DNA from 2 places in the Kocuria oceani genome. Region 1 is predicted to be linked to the other one. Evidence: riboswitches for the same ligand, from Rfam matches in the RefSeq annotation. Region 1 holds a riboswitch; the other holds the start of a gene.
What was found. Region 1 has a riboswitch for S-adenosylmethionine ahead of PU704_RS08685 (bifunctional o-acetylhomoserine/o-acetylserine sulfhydrylase). Riboswitches for the same ligand answer to the same signal wherever they lie in the genome.
Positions count from the first base shown of each region.

Region 2: linked by a shared signal. The riboswitch ahead of PU704_RS13105 (O-acetylhomoserine aminocarboxypropyltransferase/cysteine synthase family protein) and the one ahead of PU704_RS08685 (bifunctional o-acetylhomoserine/o-acetylserine sulfhydrylase) in region 1 are both predicted to bind S-adenosylmethionine.

Region 1 is NZ_JARAMH010000006.1:117,167-125,277, reverse strand. Features, by position in the region: gene PU704_RS08705 (NAD(P)/FAD-dependent oxidoreductase) at 1-640, shown strand, start outside; gene PU704_RS08700 (S9 family peptidase) at 740-2,911, opposite strand; gene PU704_RS08695 (CPBP family intramembrane glutamic endopeptidase) at 3,022-3,801, shown strand; gene PU704_RS08690 (VOC family protein) at 3,839-4,477, opposite strand; SAM riboswitch class IV at 4,619-4,734, shown strand; gene PU704_RS08685 (bifunctional o-acetylhomoserine/o-acetylserine sulfhydrylase) at 4,813-6,204, shown strand; gene metX (homoserine O-acetyltransferase MetX) at 6,201-7,379, shown strand; gene PU704_RS08675 (alpha/beta hydrolase) at 7,419-8,090, shown strand; gene PU704_RS08670 (RNA-binding S4 domain-containing protein) at 8,101-8,111, opposite strand, start outside.
Region 2 is NZ_JARAMH010000012.1:18,956-27,066, forward strand. Features, by position in the region: gene PU704_RS13090 (SDR family oxidoreductase) at 1-750, shown strand, start outside; gene PU704_RS13095 (sulfurtransferase) at 798-1,655, opposite strand; gene PU704_RS13100 (cystathionine gamma-synthase) at 1,679-2,869, opposite strand; gene PU704_RS13105 (O-acetylhomoserine aminocarboxypropyltransferase/cysteine synthase family protein) at 2,878-4,206, opposite strand; SAM riboswitch class IV at 4,222-4,354, opposite strand; gene PU704_RS13110 (Lrp/AsnC family transcriptional regulator) at 4,492-4,944, opposite strand; gene PU704_RS13115 (thiamine pyrophosphate-dependent enzyme) at 5,186-6,361, shown strand; gene PU704_RS13120 (alpha-ketoacid dehydrogenase subunit beta) at 6,358-7,407, shown strand; gene PU704_RS13125 (dihydrolipoamide acetyltransferase family protein) at 7,410-8,111, shown strand, end outside.

The DNA.
Region 1 (8,111 bases):
CCTCACCGGAGCGCCGGTCACCGCGGCCGCACCCGACGGCGAGGGCTGGCGCGCCGCGGTGGGCGGGCAGGAGGTCCGCGTCCGCCGCGTCGTCGTGGCCGCGGGCGCCTGGGCGGACGAGGTGGCGGGCCGGTTCGGCGCCGCACCGCTCGGGCTGCGCCCGCTGCGGCGCACCGCGGCCCTCGTCCGTCTCGCCAAGCCCCTGGCCCCGGACCACCCCATGGTCGTCGCCGCGGACTCCGGCTGGTACTACCGGCGGGCCGGGGACGGGGCGCTGGTCTCCCCGTCCGAGGCGGTGCCGAGCGAGCCGTGCGACGCGCAGCCGGTGCGCGAGGACGTCGAGGACCTCGTGGCCCGGCTCAACACCGTGACGTCGCTGGGCGCCACCGGGATCGAGCGGGCCTGGACCGGGCTGCGCACCGAGTCCCCGGACGGCGTGCCGGTGTGCGGGTTCGACCCGGAGGTCCCGGGCCTGCTCTGGCTGGCCGGCCAGTCCGGCTACGGCTTCCAGACGAGCACGGCCATGGCCCGCGCCGCCGCGGACCTGCTCGGGGACGGCGCGGTGGGCCCGTGGTGCTCCCGGGAGACCGCCGCCGCCCTGGACCCGGTGCGCTTCCGCACCGAGCAGCCGCTCTCCTGACCTCGGGGGCCTCGGGCCCAGGGCGGCGGCACGCTCCGGCGCTCGAGGACCGCGGGAGACGCCGCCGCGGCGCGGGGAGCCGGCCCCCGCGCCGGCCGCTCAGGCGCCGGCCAGTCCCATCCGGTCCAGCACCCAAGCGTACTCCCAGGCGGTGTCCTTCCACTGCGCGTAGCGTCCGGACGCCCCGCCGTGGCCGCCGGCCATCTCGCAGCGCAGCAGCACGGAGTGGCCGGAGGTCGTGGCCTCCCGCAGGGCGGCGACCCACTTGGCCGGCTCCACGTAGAGCACCCGGGTGTCGTTGAGGCTGGTCACGGCCAGGACCGGGGGATACGGCAGCGGGCGGACGTTCTCGTAGGGGGAGTAGTCGCGCATGTACCGGTAGACGTGGCTGTCCTCGATCGGGTTGCCCCACTCCTCCCACTCCAGGGCCGTGAGGGGCAGCGAGGGGTCGAGGATGGAGGTCAGCGGGTCCACGAACGGCACGGCCGCCAGCGCGCCGCAGTACTTCTCGGGGGCCAGGTTGAGCACCGCGCCCACGAGCAGGCCGCCCGCGGACCCGCCCATCACCAGGATCCGCCGCTCGTCGAGGTCCGGGCGGGCGGCCAGGTGGTCGGTCACCGCCACGTAGTCGGTGAAGGTGTTGACCTTGTGCAGCTTCTTGCCCTCCTCGTACCAGGACCGGCCCAGCTCGCCGCCGCCGCGCACGTGGGCGACCGCCCAGACCACGCCGCGGTCCAGCAGGGACAGCCGGGAGACGGAGAAGCCCGGGTCGGTGCTGTGCTCGTAGGAGCCGTAGGCGTACTGCACCACCGGGGCCGGCACCGCGGGGTCCAGGTCCGCCCGGCGGACCAGGGAGACGGGGATGCGGGTGCCGTCCGCGGCGGTGGCCCAGTCCCGCTCCACCGTGTAGTCGCCGGGGTCGTAGCCGCCGAGCACGGTGGTCTCCCGGCGCAGCACGGGCTCGGCGGGCAGGGCGTCGTCGGCGCCGGTCGCGCCGGCGGGGAAGACGTCGTAGACGCGCGGGGGCGTGGTGAAGGAGGTGTAGGACAGCCGCAGCACGGGGGCGTCGTGCTCGGCGGCGGCCACTCCGGCGGTGTAGAGCTGCTCCGCGAAGGCCGGCTCCACGGCCGCCGCCTGGGCCTCCGTGCCGAGGCCCGCGAGGGGCAGCAGCCGCACCCGCAGCGTGGTCTCCGCCCGCACGGAGACCACCAGGTGCGTGGCCGTGACGGCGCAGCCGTTGACCCGCACGGTGTCCGAGGCCGGGACGACGTCGCGCAGGTCCACCTCCGCGACCGGGCGGCCGAGGTCGGCCGGGTCCATGAGCGAGACCCGGGAGTTCGGGGCCTCGTGGTCGTGGGTCAGCAGGATCTGCTCGCGGCCGTCCAGCAGGAAGGGCTCGGCCTCGTAGAGCACCCGGTCGGTGCGCGGCAGCACCACCTGCAGCGGGGCCTGCGGGTCCGCCACCGGCTGGATCAGCTGCTCGGAGAACTCCGAGCACATGGCCTCCACCACGATCCAGCGCCGGTCCGCGGACAGCCCCGCGCCCAGCCACAGACCCGGGTCGGCCTCCTCGTGGACCACGACGTCCTCGGCCACCGGGGTGCCCAGGACGTGGCGGCGCAGCTGGTGGGGCCGCCAGGACTCGTCCACCACGGTGTAGTAGACCGCGCGGGCGTCGGGGGTGAGGAAGGACCCGTAGAAGGTGCCGGGGATCTCGTCGGCGAGCAGCGCCCCGGTGGTGAGGTCGCGCACGCGCAGGGTGAAGCGCTCGTCCCCGGTGACGTCCTCGGCCCAGGCCAGCAGCTCCCCGTCCTCGGAGACGTCGAAGCTGCCGAGGGAGTAGAACTCGTGCTTCGCGGACTCCGCGTTGGCGTCGAGCAGCACCTGCTCGCCCGCCATGGGGGTCCCGGGCCCGACGACGGGCGGGGTCCAGTCCGCGAGGACGTCCCCGGTGGTCGCGGCCGGCACCCGGCAGAACACCTGGTGCGCGCCGCCCTCCACCGTGCGGGAGAAGTACCACCAGTCCCCGCGCCGGTTCGGCACCGACAGGTCGGTCTCCTGGGTGCGGCCCTTGATCTCCCCGAAGATCGACTCCCGCAGCCCGGCCAGGTGGGCCGTGCGGGCCTCCGCGTACTCGTTCTCCGCGGTGAGGTGGGCGAGCACCTCCGGGGACTCCTTCGCCCGCATCCACTCGTAGGGATCGGAGAACAGGTGGCCGTGGAAGGTGCGCTCGGCGGGCTGCCGGCGGATCTGCGGGGGAAGAGCTGTCATGTGCCCATCCTAGGGAAGGCACCCCGCCCGCCGCTGGCCGGCCCGGGGGCGCGGCGCCGGCGAGGGGCCCGCGACCCGGCGGTCCGCCCGGGCGGTGCCAGAATGGCCGCATGAGCACCCCCGCACACCTCGCCCCGCGCCCGCCGGCCTTCGGCTCCACCCGCGCCGACCTGTGGATGCAGGTGGTCCTCGTGCTGGGGGTCTCCCTGGGCGCCTCCGCGCTCTACGCGGTGCTCTCCCTGGCCGAGCAGCTGGCCCGCGGCCCGCTCTCGGAGGCGCAGGCCACGATGAACCCGCCGCTGAGCGTGCAGCCGCTGATCGACCTGCTGCGCCAGCTCACGGGCATCGGCCTGGACCTGGTCCCGGTGCTGCTGGCGCTGTACCTGCTCGCCGGCTCCGCCGGCGCGCTGGGCACGGTGCGGCGGCGGATCGGGCTCGACGCCCGGATGCCGGTCCCGGACCTCGGGCTGGGCACCGTCCTGTTCCTCGTCATGGGGCTGGGCACCCTGGCCCTCTACGCGGCCGGCCGCGCCCTGGGCCTCACCGCGGAGGTGACGACCTCCGGGCTGGCCGAGCACTGGTGGACGGTGCCGGTGCTGCTGCTCTCCGCGCTGCGCCACGCCCTGGTCGAGGAGGTGGTGGTGGTCGCGTTCCTGACCGACCGGCTCACCCGCATCGGCTGGCGCTGGCCGGTGGTGCTGGTGGTCACGGCGCTGTTCCGCGGCAGCTACCACCTATACCAGGGCATCGGGCCCTTCCTCGGCAACGTGGTGATGGGCCTGGTCTTCGCCGAGCTCTACCGGCGCACCGGGCGGGTCATGCCCCTCGTCGTCGCGCACTTCCTGCTGGACGCCGTGGGCTTCCTGGGCGTCGGCCGGCTGCTCGGCTGAGGCGGGCCCGCCGTGCGGGCCCGCCCCGGCCGGCGCCTCAGATCGTGACCAGCCCGTCGGGGGTGCCGAAGGACACCGAGAGCAGCCCGGGCGTGCCCTCCGGATAGCGCCACTCCACCGCCAGGTCCTCGAGCGCGGTCTCCACGGGCGCGCCCAGCCACTCGGCCACCCGCTCGGGCGCCCCGGCGATGCACATCCCGGCGAGGGCCACGTCGGTGATCCGCGCCTGGGACGGGTGCATCTCCGGGGCCGAGTCGAAGCGCACCATGAACGGCAGCTGGGGGTCGGCGATCAGGCCCTTGACGCCGATCTGGTGCCACTCCAGGCACCGGCCGTCGGGAAAGACCCGGTGGCCGGGCACCGCGTGCCGGCCGAGGCGCTGCTCGAAGGGCGCGAGGTCGTCGACCTCGACGACCCAGCCCAGCCAGCCGCCGCCGGCCTCGGAGCGGGCGCGCACGGCCCGGCCGAACGGGGCCTTCTCCGCCGCGGGGTGCTCGAGGACCTCGACGACCTCGACGTACTGGTGGTTGGTGAGCGGAAGGATCATGTTGCGGGTGCCGAAACGGGGGTGCACCCCACCCTTGACCGGCTCGATCCCGAGCTGGTCGGCAATGCGCTCGGTGGTGGCCGTCAGGCCCTCCGGGCGGCAGGCGTAGGACACGTGGTCGACTCTCATGGGCTCATCGTGGCACCGTGTGACTTTCGTCTCCAAATCGGTCCCCGGCGGGCTGCTCCCCGGCCCGTCCGGCGCGTGCGCGGGGCGCTCGCCGCACCCCGGCTTGACGCCGTGTCGCCCGAATCCGGAGAATGCTGTCCAGGTCATGAGCGCCAGCGTCCAAGCCCCAGCTAGCTGGCCGGCAACCCTCCACCGCGGTGGGGTGCCCTGGGTGAAGACCGGGCTCCTCGCGACCGGCGAGCGAGCAAGCGCGGGTCCTCGGTGCCCGGCCGTCGCACGGCAGCACCACCACGGTCGGACACCGGACCCCTGACACCCGCAAGGAGTCTCCCGGCATGTCCGAGTCCACTGCTTCCACGGCCGACCGCACCGCGACCGCGCTGCCCACCCCCGAGCACCCGGCCGGCTGGTCGTTCGAGACCCAGCAGATCCACGCCGGCCAGCGCCCCGATCCGGTGACCGGCTCCCGCGCCCTGCCCATCCACCAGAGCACGTCCTTCGTCTTCCCCGACGCCCAGGCCGCCGCGGACCGCTTTGCGCTCGCGGAGCTGGGACCCATCTACACCCGCATCGGCAACCCGACCACGGAGGTCGTGGAGAACCGCATCAGCGCCCTGGAGGGCGGGGTGGGCGCCCTGATGCTCAGCGCCGGGCAGTCGGCCACGACGTTCGCGGTGCTCAACCTCGCCGGGGCGGGGGACCACGTGGTGGCCAGCCCGAGCCTGTACGGCGGGACGTACAACCTCCTCAAGTTCACGCTGCCCAAGCTCGGCATCGAGACCACCTTCGTGACCGACCCGGACGACCCGGAGGCCTGGCGGCGGGCCGTGCGCCCGAACACCAAGGCGTTCTACGCCGAGACCATCCCGAACCCGCGCAACGACGTCCTCGACATCGAGACGGTCTCCGGGATCGCCCACGACCACGAGGTCCCGCTCATCGTGGACAACACGGTGGCGACCCCCTACCTCGTCCAGCCGTTCCGCTGGGGCGCGGACATCGTGGTGCACTCCGCCACGAAGTTCATGGGCGGGCACGGCACCGCGATCGGCGGCGTGATCGTGGACTCCGGCGCCTTCGACTTCGGCCGGTACCCGGAGCGCTTCCCCGGCTTCAACGAGCCCGACGAGTCCTACGGCGGGCTCGTCTACGCCCAGGCCCTCGGCGCGGAGGGCGCGTTCGGGGTCAACCTCTCCTACATCCTCAAGGCCCGGGTGCAGCTGCTGCGCGACCTCGGCTCGGCGATCTCCCCGTTCAACGCCTTCCTCATCGAGCAGGGCATCGAGACGCTGTCGCTGCGCATGGAGCGCCACGTGGCCAACGCCGGGGAGGTGGCCCGCTGGCTGGAGGCGCGGGAGGACGTCCGCTCGGTGAGCTGGGCGGGGCTGGAGTCCTCGCCCTGGCACGACCGGGCGCGCAAGTACGCGCCCCGCGGCGCCGGCTCCGTCCTCGGGTTCGTCCTCGAGGGCGGCCGGGCGGCCGGCGCGGCCTTCGTGGACGCCCTGACGCTGCACTCCAACGTGGCGAACATCGGCGACGTCCGCTCCCTGGTGATCCATCCCGCGTCCACCACGCACAGCCAGCTGCTGCCCGAGGAGCAGCTCGCGGCGGGGGTGGAGCCCGGCTTCGTGCGCCTGTCCGTGGGGCTGGAGAACGTCACGGACATCCTGGCGGACCTGGAGCAGGGCTTCGCCGCGGCCGCGGCCGCGGCCGGAGGGCAGGAGTGAGCGTGACGGTGCTGCGCGGCGCCGGCGCGGACGTGCGCGAGGACGGCGTGCCGCGGCACGCCGAGATCGGCACCCTGGAGCTGGAGTCCGGCTTCCGGCTGCCGGAGGTCCGGATCGCCTACGAGACCTGGGGCGTGCTCGCCCCGGACGGCTCCAACGCGGTGCTCGTGGAGCACGCCCTGACCGGGGACACCCACGTCGCCGCCGGGAGGGCCCGGCCCGGGGCCCCGGAGACGCAGCGCCGCGCCGCCCAGAGCGGCGGCTGGTGGGACGGCCTGGTCGGCCCCGGCGCCGCCATCGACACCGACCGCTACTTCGTGGTGTGCGCCAACATCGTGGGCGGCTGCTACGGCTCCACGGGACCGTCCACCCCGGCCCCGGCCGAGGTGGACCCCGAGCGCCGGCCCTGGGGCTCCCGCTTCCCCCTGGTCACCGTGCGGGACTCCGTGCGCGCGGAGGCCGCCCTGGCCGACGCCCTGGGCATCGACACGTGGCGCCTGGTCATCGGCGGGTCCATGGGCGGGGCGCGCGCCCTGGAGTGGGCGGTGACCTACCCCGAGCGGGTCCGGGCCTGCGCGGTGGTCGCCGCGTGCCCCCAGTCCAGCGCCGAGCAGCTCGCCTGGGGGCAGGCGCAGAACCTCGCGATCCGCCAGGACCCGGACTTCCGGGGCGGGGACTACTACGACGGGCCCTTCCCGGTGACCGGGCTGGGCCTGGCCCGGCGGATCGCCCACATCACCTACCGCTCCGCCGACGAGCTGCACCACCGGTTCGGGCGCACCCCGCAGGCCGAGGAGCAGGTGATCGGCACCCACCCCGGGGGCCGCGGGCGCTACCAGGTCGAGAGCTACCTCGACCACCAGGCCTCCAAGCTCGCGGGCCGGTTCGACGCCAACAGCTACCTCGCCGTCAACGAGACGCTCATGTCCCACGACGTCTGCCGCGGCCGCGGCACGCTGGAGGAGGCCCTGTCGGTGACCTCGTGCGAGTGGCTGGTGGCCGCGGTCGACTCCGACCGCCTGTACCTCCCGCGCGAGTCCGACGTCCTGGCCGCCGCCCTGCCCGGGGACGTCCGGCGGCACACCCTCACGTCCCCGTCCGGGCACGACGGGTTCCTCATCGAGGCGCCGCAGGTGGGGAAGCTGCTCGTGGAGACCGTGCTGGCCCGCCCCTGACGCCCGGGCGGGCGGCGCCGCGGGTGGCACACTGGTGCCATGACCGACGCCCCCGCCCCGACCGGAACCGCCCCGCACGCGACCACCCCGCACGCCGTGTGGAGCACCGACCCCGCCGCCCGCCCCGGCACCCCGCTGCTCGTGCTGCTGCACGGCTACGGCTCGCACGAGCACGACCTGATGGGCCTCGTCCCGGAGCTGCCGGGCGAGTTCAGCGTGGCCTCCCTGCGCGCGCCCCAGCCCGCGCAGCTGGGCTTCCAGTGGTTCCCGCTCGCGGCCGACCTCAGCTTCTCCGCCGAGCGCGTCGCCGAGGCGGTGGCGCCCGTGGCCGCCTGGCTGCGCGAGCGCGCCGCGGAGCACTCCAGCATCACGCTGCTGGGCTTCTCGCAGGGCATGGCGATGGCCACCTCGCTGGCGCGCGCCCTGCCCGGGGAGATCGCCGCGGTGGTGGGCCTGTCCGGGTTCGTGGTGCCGGGCGAGCACGCAGCCTTCGCGGACGAGCGGCTGCGCGAGCGTCCCCTGCCGATGTTCTGGGGCCGCGACCCGCAGGACCCGGTCATTCCGCAGCACCTCGTCGACAGCACGGCCGAGTGGATGCTCGAGCACGCCGACGTCATGAAGGTGCACTACACCGGGGTGGGCCACGGGATCAGCCCCCAGGAGCTGCGCCACGTGCGGGAGTACCTCACCCACGTGGTCCTGGGGGGCTGACCCCGGACGCTCAGCCGCCCG
Region 2 (8,111 bases), on a different contig from region 1:
GACATCGACGCCTACATCCCCCCGCCGCCCGAGGGGCTGGCAGGGTACCGCCGGGCGGTGGCCCTGGCCCTGAAGAAGATCGAGGACAACTCCGTGGAGACCACGTGGGACGTCCACTACAGCTCCTCCGAGGCCGCCGCTGACCCTCTCCCCTCGGACCCGGACTGGGCCGGGCGCACGGTCTTCGTCGACGAGCGCAGCCGGACCGGCCCGGCCCGCCCCGAGCAGGTGTGGCGGGTCATCGAGTCCATCGGCGGGCGCAACGGCTGGTACTCGCTGCCCCTGGCCTGGCAGGTCCGCGGGGTCATGGACAAGCTCGTGGGCGGCGCCGGGCTCAACCGCGGCCGCCGCGACGCCACGGACCTGCAGGTCGGCGAGTACGTGGACTGGTGGCGGGTCGAGGAGCTGGAGGAGGGCCACAAGCTGCTGCTGCACGCCGAGATGCGGGCCCCCGGCCGGGCCTGGCTCGAGCTGTCCGTGGAGCCCGAGGGCGAGGGCAGCCGCTACCGGCAGCGGGCCATCTTCTTCCCGAAGGGCCTGCCCGGCCGGCTCTACTGGTGGGGGGTGTGGCCCTTCCACGGCTTCATCTTCCCCTCCATGGCCCGCAACATCCTGGCCGCGGCCGCCGCGCGGGACGGCGCGGGACCGGACGCCCAGCAGGCCGCCGGCACCCACGACGTCGAGCAGGCCGCCAGCACCCACGACGTCGAGCGGACCGCCGCCGCGCGCGACGCCGCGGCCCGCGGCTGACCGCGCGCCGGCCTCCGGCCCAGCCGGGCCACCACCGCCGGCCCGGCTCAGCGGGGGCCGACCACCGGCCGCGGGCCCGGGCGGCCCCACTCGGCCCAGGAGCCGTCGTAGACGGAGACCTCCGTGCGGCCCGCGAGGTGGGCGCCCAGGGCCAGCACGCACGCGGTGAGCCCCGAGCCGCAGCTGGTGACCACGCGCCGGCCCTCGGGGGCCGCCGCTGCGATGCGCTCCCGCAGCTCGGGCGGCGGCAGCAGCCGCCCGTCCGCGCCCAGCAGCTCCGTGTACGGCAGGCTGACCGCCCCGGGCATGTGGCCGGGGCGCAGGCCGGGGCGGGGCTCGGGCTCCGTGCCCGCGAACCGGCCGGCGGAGCGGGCGTCGAGGACGACCGCCCCGGGCTCGGCGAGGGCGCCGGCGACGTCGTCCGCGCCCACGAAGAACCCCTCCTGCGGCACGAGCTCGACGTCACCGGGCTCGGCGGGCGGATCCGCGTGCGCGCCCACCGGCCGTCCCTCGGCGGCCCAGGCCGGCAGCCCGCCGTCGAGCACCGCGACCCGGTCGAAGCCCGCCGCCCGCAGCATCCACCACACCCGCGCGGAGGCGAAGACGCCCTTGCCGTCGTAGGCCACCACGCTGCTGGTCCGGGAGATCCCCAGCGCGCGGGCCGCCGCGGTCAGCCGGCCCGCCGGCGGCATGGTGTGCGGCAGCTCCGCGGACGGGTCGGCGAACGGCCCGTCCAGGTCCAGGAGCAGGGCGCCCGGGATGGCCTCGTCGGTGCGGTTGAGCGTGGAGCTCGCGTCCACCAGCACGAGCCGGGGGTCGCCGAGGTGGGCGGCCAGCCATCCGGTGCCCACCACGGGCCCGGGCAGCTCGAGGGACGTCTCCTGGTGCGGGGTGCCGGTGCTCATGCGGGTCAGGGTAGCGCCTCGGGCTACGAGGCGGCGCCCGCCAGCGCCCGCTCGAGGTCCTCCAGCTGGTCCTCGACGTCCTCGATCCCCACCGACAGCCGCACGAGGTCGGTGGGCACCGCCAGCGGGGTGCCCCGGACCGAGGCGTGCGTCATCTCCGACGGATAGCAGATCAGGGACTCGACCCCGCCCAGGCTCACGGACAGGGAGTACAGCCGGGTGCCCTCGGCCACCGCGCGGGCCGCGGCCTCTCCCCCGGCGAGGCGAAAGGAGACCACGCCGCCGGACCCGCGCATCTGCGTCGCGGCGAGCGCGTGGCCGGGGTGCTCGGGCAGCCCGGGGTAGAGCACCTGGGAGACCTCCGGACGCCCCAGCAGCCACTCCGCGATCCGCTGGGCGTTCTCCTGGTGGCGTTCCATGCGCAGGCTCAGGGTCTTGAGCCCGCGGGCGGCCAGGTAGCTGTCCTGGGGCCCGGCCACGGCGCCTGCGGCGAACTGCTGAAAGCCGACCGTCTCGGCGAGCGGGGCGCCGCGCCAGGCGGCGGTCCCGACGACCACGGCCCCGCCGAGGACGTCGGAGTGCCCGCCGATGTACTTGGTGGTGGAGTGCACCACGGCGTGGGCCCCCAGGAGCAGCGGGTTCTGCAGGTACGGGGAGGCGAAGGTGTTGTCCACCACGAGCAGCGCGCCCGCCTCCCGGGCCAGCTCCGCCCAGGCCGCGACGTCGGCGATGCCGAGCAGCGGGTTGGAGGGCGTCTCCAGCCACAGCACCGCGGTGTCCCCGGGGCGGACCGCGGCGCGGACGGCGTCGAGATCGGTGATCTCCACGGGGGTGTGGCCGATCCCCCACGGGGCGAGCACCCGGGTGATCAGCCGGTTGGTGCCGCCGTAGCCGTCGGCGCCGAGCACCACGTGCTCGCCCGGGCGCAGCACCGCCCGCAGCAGCGCGTCCTCGGCGGCGATCCCGGAGGCGAAGGCGAACGCGCGCTCGCCGTGCTCCAGGGCCGCGAGCTGCTCCTCGAAGCCGTTGCGGGTGGGGTTGGAGCCGCGGCTGTACTCGTGGCCGGCGCGCAGGACGTTGATCCCGTCCTGGGCGAAGGTGGAGGTCTGGTAGACCGGCGGGATGACGGCCCCGGTCAGGGGGTCGGGCTGCTGGCCGGCGTGGACGGCGGTGGTGGTGAAGCCGCGGCGGCGGGTGGTGACGGTCTGGCTCATGGTGGGGCTCACTTCCGGAGGGTCGAAACGGTCTCGAGCACGGCGTCGAGGGCCTGGCCGAGGTCGGCCACGAGGTCCTGGGGCGCCTCGAGGCCGATCGAGAGCCGGACGGTGGTCTCGGCGATCCCGCCGGCCCGGCGCTGCTCGGGCGTGAGCCGGCAGTGGGTCATCGCGGCCGGGTGGGCCACGAGGCTGCGGGTGTCGCCGATGTTGGCGACCAGCTTGAACAGTCGCAGCCCGTCGATGAAGGGGCCCACGGCGGCGTCCGGGGCGGCGAGGTCGAAGGAGAACACGGAGCCGGTGCCGCGGGGGAAGTCCCGGGCCGCGATCCCGGCCCCGGGGTCCCCCGGCAGCCCGGGGTGGTGCACGCGCGCGACGGCGGGGTGGCCGGCGAGGAACTCGGCCACGGTCAGCGCCGAGGCCGTGTGCCGGGCCACCCGCAGGTCGAGGGTCTCGGTGCCCTGCAGGATCTGGCTGGCGTTGAACGGGGACAGCGTGGTGCCGAGGTCGTGCACGTACTTGGCCCGGACCAGGTGCAGGTAGGGGCTGGCGCCGGCGCACTTGTCGAGCAGGCTCTGCCCGCCCCAGCGGGCGCGGGCGCGGGTGAACTGGGGCCACCGCGCAGGCTCGGCGGACCAGTCGAACGTCCCGCCGTCCACGACCGCCCCGGCGAGGGCGTTGCCGTGGCCGCCGAGGAACTTGGTGGCCGAGTGCACCACGATGTCCGCGCCCTTCTCCAGCGGCCGGTACAGCGCCGGGGAGGCGAGGGTGTTGTCGACGACGACGGGCACCCGCGCCGCCCGGGCGACGTCGGCGATCCCGGGCAGGTCCGGCAGCGTGGCCAGCGGGTTGCCGATGGACTCGAGCAGGAAGGCCCGGGTGTCGGGGCGCACGGCCGCGGCCCAGGCGCCGGGTGCGGTGGGGTCCACGAAGTCGACCTCGACGCCGTGGTCGGCCAGCGAGTCGGTGAGCAGGTCCACGGTCCCGCCGTAGAGCTTCTCGGAGGCGACCAGGTGCTTGTCCTCCCCCTGGCCCAGCAGGGCCAGCAGGGCCACGGCCACCGCGGACTGCCCGGAGCCGGTGGCCACGGCGCCCGCCCCGCCCTCGAGGTCGCTGATCCGCTGCTCGAGCACGGCGACCGTGGGGTTGCCGGTGCGGGTGTAGGTGAAGCCGGCGCGGGTCTGGGCGAACATCTGCCGGGCGGCCTCGTAGTCCGGGAACTCGAAGGCGGCGCTCTGGTAGATCGGCACCGTGAGGGTGCGCTGCCCGGGGTCGTGGTCGGCGCCGGCGTGGATCTGCCGGGTCGAGAGGTCGTGATCGGTCACGGGGAGGGACATGGCGCGGCTCCTGTGCACGTGCTCTTACCCGCACCGGTCACCCGCTGCGGGGCAGCGGGGATGCAGGCCGCTTCCTCATCCGAACCACCCGATGAGCATGGGGTTGGTGCGCGACCCAGTCGGAGCTTGGCAGTCGCGTCTCGTGAAGCTGGGACCACACTATGCGCGGGGCGGGCCGGCGCCGTTCCGCGACCCAAGATGACGTCCGTGACGGATCGTGACGCCGCTCGTGAGGCCCCCGGTGGCGCCCTCTGTGAGCCCCGGCGCTCCCGGCGCCCCGGCGGGTCACGCCCGGGTGTCGATGTCCTCGAAGATCAGGAACGTCTGGGTGTCCACCACGCCGGGCAGCTGCTGGATGTGCTCGAAGATCACCTGCCGCAGGTGCACCGTGTCCACGGCGCGCACCAGCAGCATGACGTCGAAGTTGCCGCCCACCAGGGCGATGTGGTGCACGGCCGGGATGGCCCGCAGCTGCGCGCACAGCTCCCGCCAGGTGTTCTGCTGGAGCTTCAGCGTCACATAGGCCGAGGCCTGCAGCCCGGCGCGCACCGGGTCGATCACGGTGCTGAAGCGCAGGATCACCCCCTCGTCGCGCAGCCGGTTGATGCGGGCGTAGGCGTGGGCGCGGGAGACGTGCACGGCCGCGGCGATCGCGGTCACCGACTGCCGGGCGTCCCGGGAGAGCTCGGCGAGGATCTTCCGGTCGGTCTCGTCCAGCGGGACGGGGGTCGAGGGCACGGCGGGGCTCCTTCGGGGCGGGACGGGAGGGCGGGCAGCGGTGTCGGACGAATGCGTGTGCGCCACGCCACAGTAAAACATTTCGTCCACGAGGACAGCACCGATGCCCGCAGGATTCTGGACTTTCCCGCACCCCTGGATACGAACCGTCGGTTCTTCTCATACTGGGCGGACAGAACTTCAGCGGCCTTCCTGCCTCCCCGGGTCCGCACCAGGACCGGGGACCGACCGAGGGGACACCATGAGCCAGACCGTCGAGACCCCCGAGGACCCGATCCTCCGGGCCTCCCAGACCTTCGGCATCACGCCGGAGCAGTACATGCTCCCGGCGCGCGGCGAGATCCGGATGGTGGACCCCACCGGCCGGCTGCTGCCGGCCGAGGAGCAGGGCACCGAGCCCGGCCACGAGTACCCGCTGCCCGCGGGGGACGTGCTGCTGGGCGCCTACGAGAAGCTGGTGGTCGGCCGCCGGGTCAACGACCAGAACTCCGCGCTGGTGCGCCAGGGCCGGATGGCCGTCTATCCCTCCAGCCACGGGCAGGAGGCCTGCCAGGTGGCGGCGGCCCTGTGCCTGCGGGAGGGCGACTGGCTGTTCCCCACCTACCGGGACACCGTGGCCGTGATGACCAAGGGCGTGCGGCCCATGGACGTGATGTCGATCTTCCGCGGCGAGTGGCACGGCGGCTACGACCCCCACGAGCACCACGTCGGCATCCAGTCGACCCCGCTGACCACCCAGCTGCTGCACGCGGTGGGCGTGGCCCACGCCGCGAAGCTGCGCGGTGAGGACACCGTGGTCCTGGCCATGTGCGGCGACGGCGCCACGAGCGAGGGCGACTTCCACGAGGCCCTCAACTTCGCCGCCGTGTTCAAGCTGCCGGTCGTGTTCTTCGTGCAGAACAACGGCTACGCGATCTCCGTGCCCCTGTCCCAGCAGTCGGCCGCCCCGAGCCTCGCCCACAAGGCGGTCGGCTACGGCATGGCCGGGGAGCGGGTGGACGGCAACGACCTGGTGGCCCTGCTCGCCACGCTGGGCCGCGCCGTGGACCTGGCGCGCTCGGAGTCCGAGCCCCTCCTCGTGGAGGCCCACACCTACCGCATGCAGGCGCACACCAACGCCGACGACGCGACCCGCTACCGCGACGACGCGGAGGTGCAGGAGTGGATCGCCAAGGACCCCGTGACCCGGATGCGCGCCTACCTGGCCGGGGAGGGACTGCTCGACGACGCGGCCGAGCAGCGCATCGCCGCCGCCGCCGAGGACGTCGCCGCGGCGCTGCGCGACGGCATGAACGCCGACGTGCAGGTCGACCCGCGCGAGCTCTTCCGCCACGTCTACACCGAGCAGACCCCGCAGCTCGACGAGCAGGAGCAGTTCCTCGCCGCCGAGCTCGCCCGAGAGGAGACCGCACAGTGAGCACCCTCCAGGCCCCCGCCCCGTCCGGGCGGACCCCGGCCGTCAAGCCGGCCACCTTCGCCCAGGCGCTCAACACCGCCCTGGCCGACGCCCTGGCCGCCGACGACGCCGTCGTCGTCTTCGGGGAGGACGTCGGGACCCTCGGCGGGGTCTTCCGGATCACCGACGGGCTGACGCAGCGCTTCGGCCGCACCCGCTGCTTCGACACCCCGCTGGCCGAGTCCGGGATCGCCGGGATGGCCGTGGGCATGGCGATGAACCGGATGCGCCCGGTGATCGAGATGCAGTTCGACGCCTTCGCCTATCCGGCGTTCGAGCAGGTCGCCTCGCACATCGCGAAGATGCACAACCGCACCCGCGGCGCCGTGACCCTGCCGATCGTCATCCGCATCCCCTACGCCGGCGGCATCGGCGGCGTGGAGCACCACTGCGACTCCTCCGAGGCCTACTACGCCCACACCCCGGGGCTGAAGGTCTTCACCCCGGCCACCGTCGAGGACGCCTACCTCATGCTCCGCGAGGCGATCGACTCCGACGACCCCGTGGTGTTCTTCGAGCCCAAGAAGCTCTACTGGTCCAAGGCGCCGGTGGACCTGGCCGAGCTGAGGGACCGCTACGAGAACCGGGCCCCGGAGCGCCGGGAGGGCCGCGCCGTCGTCGCCCGCACCGGGCAGGACGCCACGATCCTCACCTACGGGCCGTCCGTGCCCACCGCCCTGGCGGCCGCCGCGGCCGCCGAGGCCGAGGGCCGCTCCCTCGAGGTCGTGGACCTGCGCAGCATCGTCCCGTTCGACGACGAGACCGTCGCCGCGTCGGTGCGCCGCACCGGGCGCGTGGTCGTGGTGGCCGAGGCCCCCGGCTTCGCCTCCGTGGCCGCCGAGATCGTGGCCCGGGTGCAGGAGCGCTGCTTCCACTCGCTGGCCGCGCCGGTGCGGCGCGTGACCGGCTTCGACATCCCGTACCCCTCGCCCAAGCTCGAGGAGTACTACCTGCCCAGCGTCGACCGCATCCTCGACGCCGTGGACGACCTGCAGTGGGAGGACTGACCATGACCGTGAAGACGTTCACCCTGCCGGATCTCGGCGAGGGACTCACCGAGGCCGAGCTCGTGAGCTGGCTGGTCCAGGTGGGCGACACCGTGGCCGTGGACCAGCCCATCGCCGAGGTGGAGACCGCCAAGTCCGCGGTGGAGGTGCCCTGCCCCTTCGCCGGGACCGTGCAGGAGCTGCACGGCGCCTCCGGGCAGACCCTCGACGTGGGCGCGCCGCTGATCTCCGTGAACACCGGGGACACCGCCGGGACCCCCGCCCCGCAGGGCGGCGGACCCCGTGGCGGGCAGTCCTACCGCGAGGAGGAGCGCGCCGGGGCGGACCCTCGCTCCGCGGCCGAGGCGGGCACCGTGGCCTCCGGGGCCTCCGACGACGCCGAGGGCTCCGGCAGCGTGCTCATCGGCTACGGCACCCCGGCCGCGGGATCGGCCGGGCGCCGGCGCCGGCCCAAGCGCGCCGCGGCTCCCGCCGGGGCCTCCGGCCCGCTCGCCGACCGGCTCGGCGACCGGGCCTCCCAGCAGCTCGCCGAGCAGACCGCCGGGCAGGCCGCGGCGTCCGGGGCCGCCCACGACGCGATGGCCTCGGCCCCGCGGCTGGCCCCCACTGTCATCTCCCCGATCGTGCGCAAGCTCGCGAAGGACCGCGGGATCGACATCTCCACCGTGCGCGGCTCCGGGCCCGGCGGGCTGATCCTCCGCCGG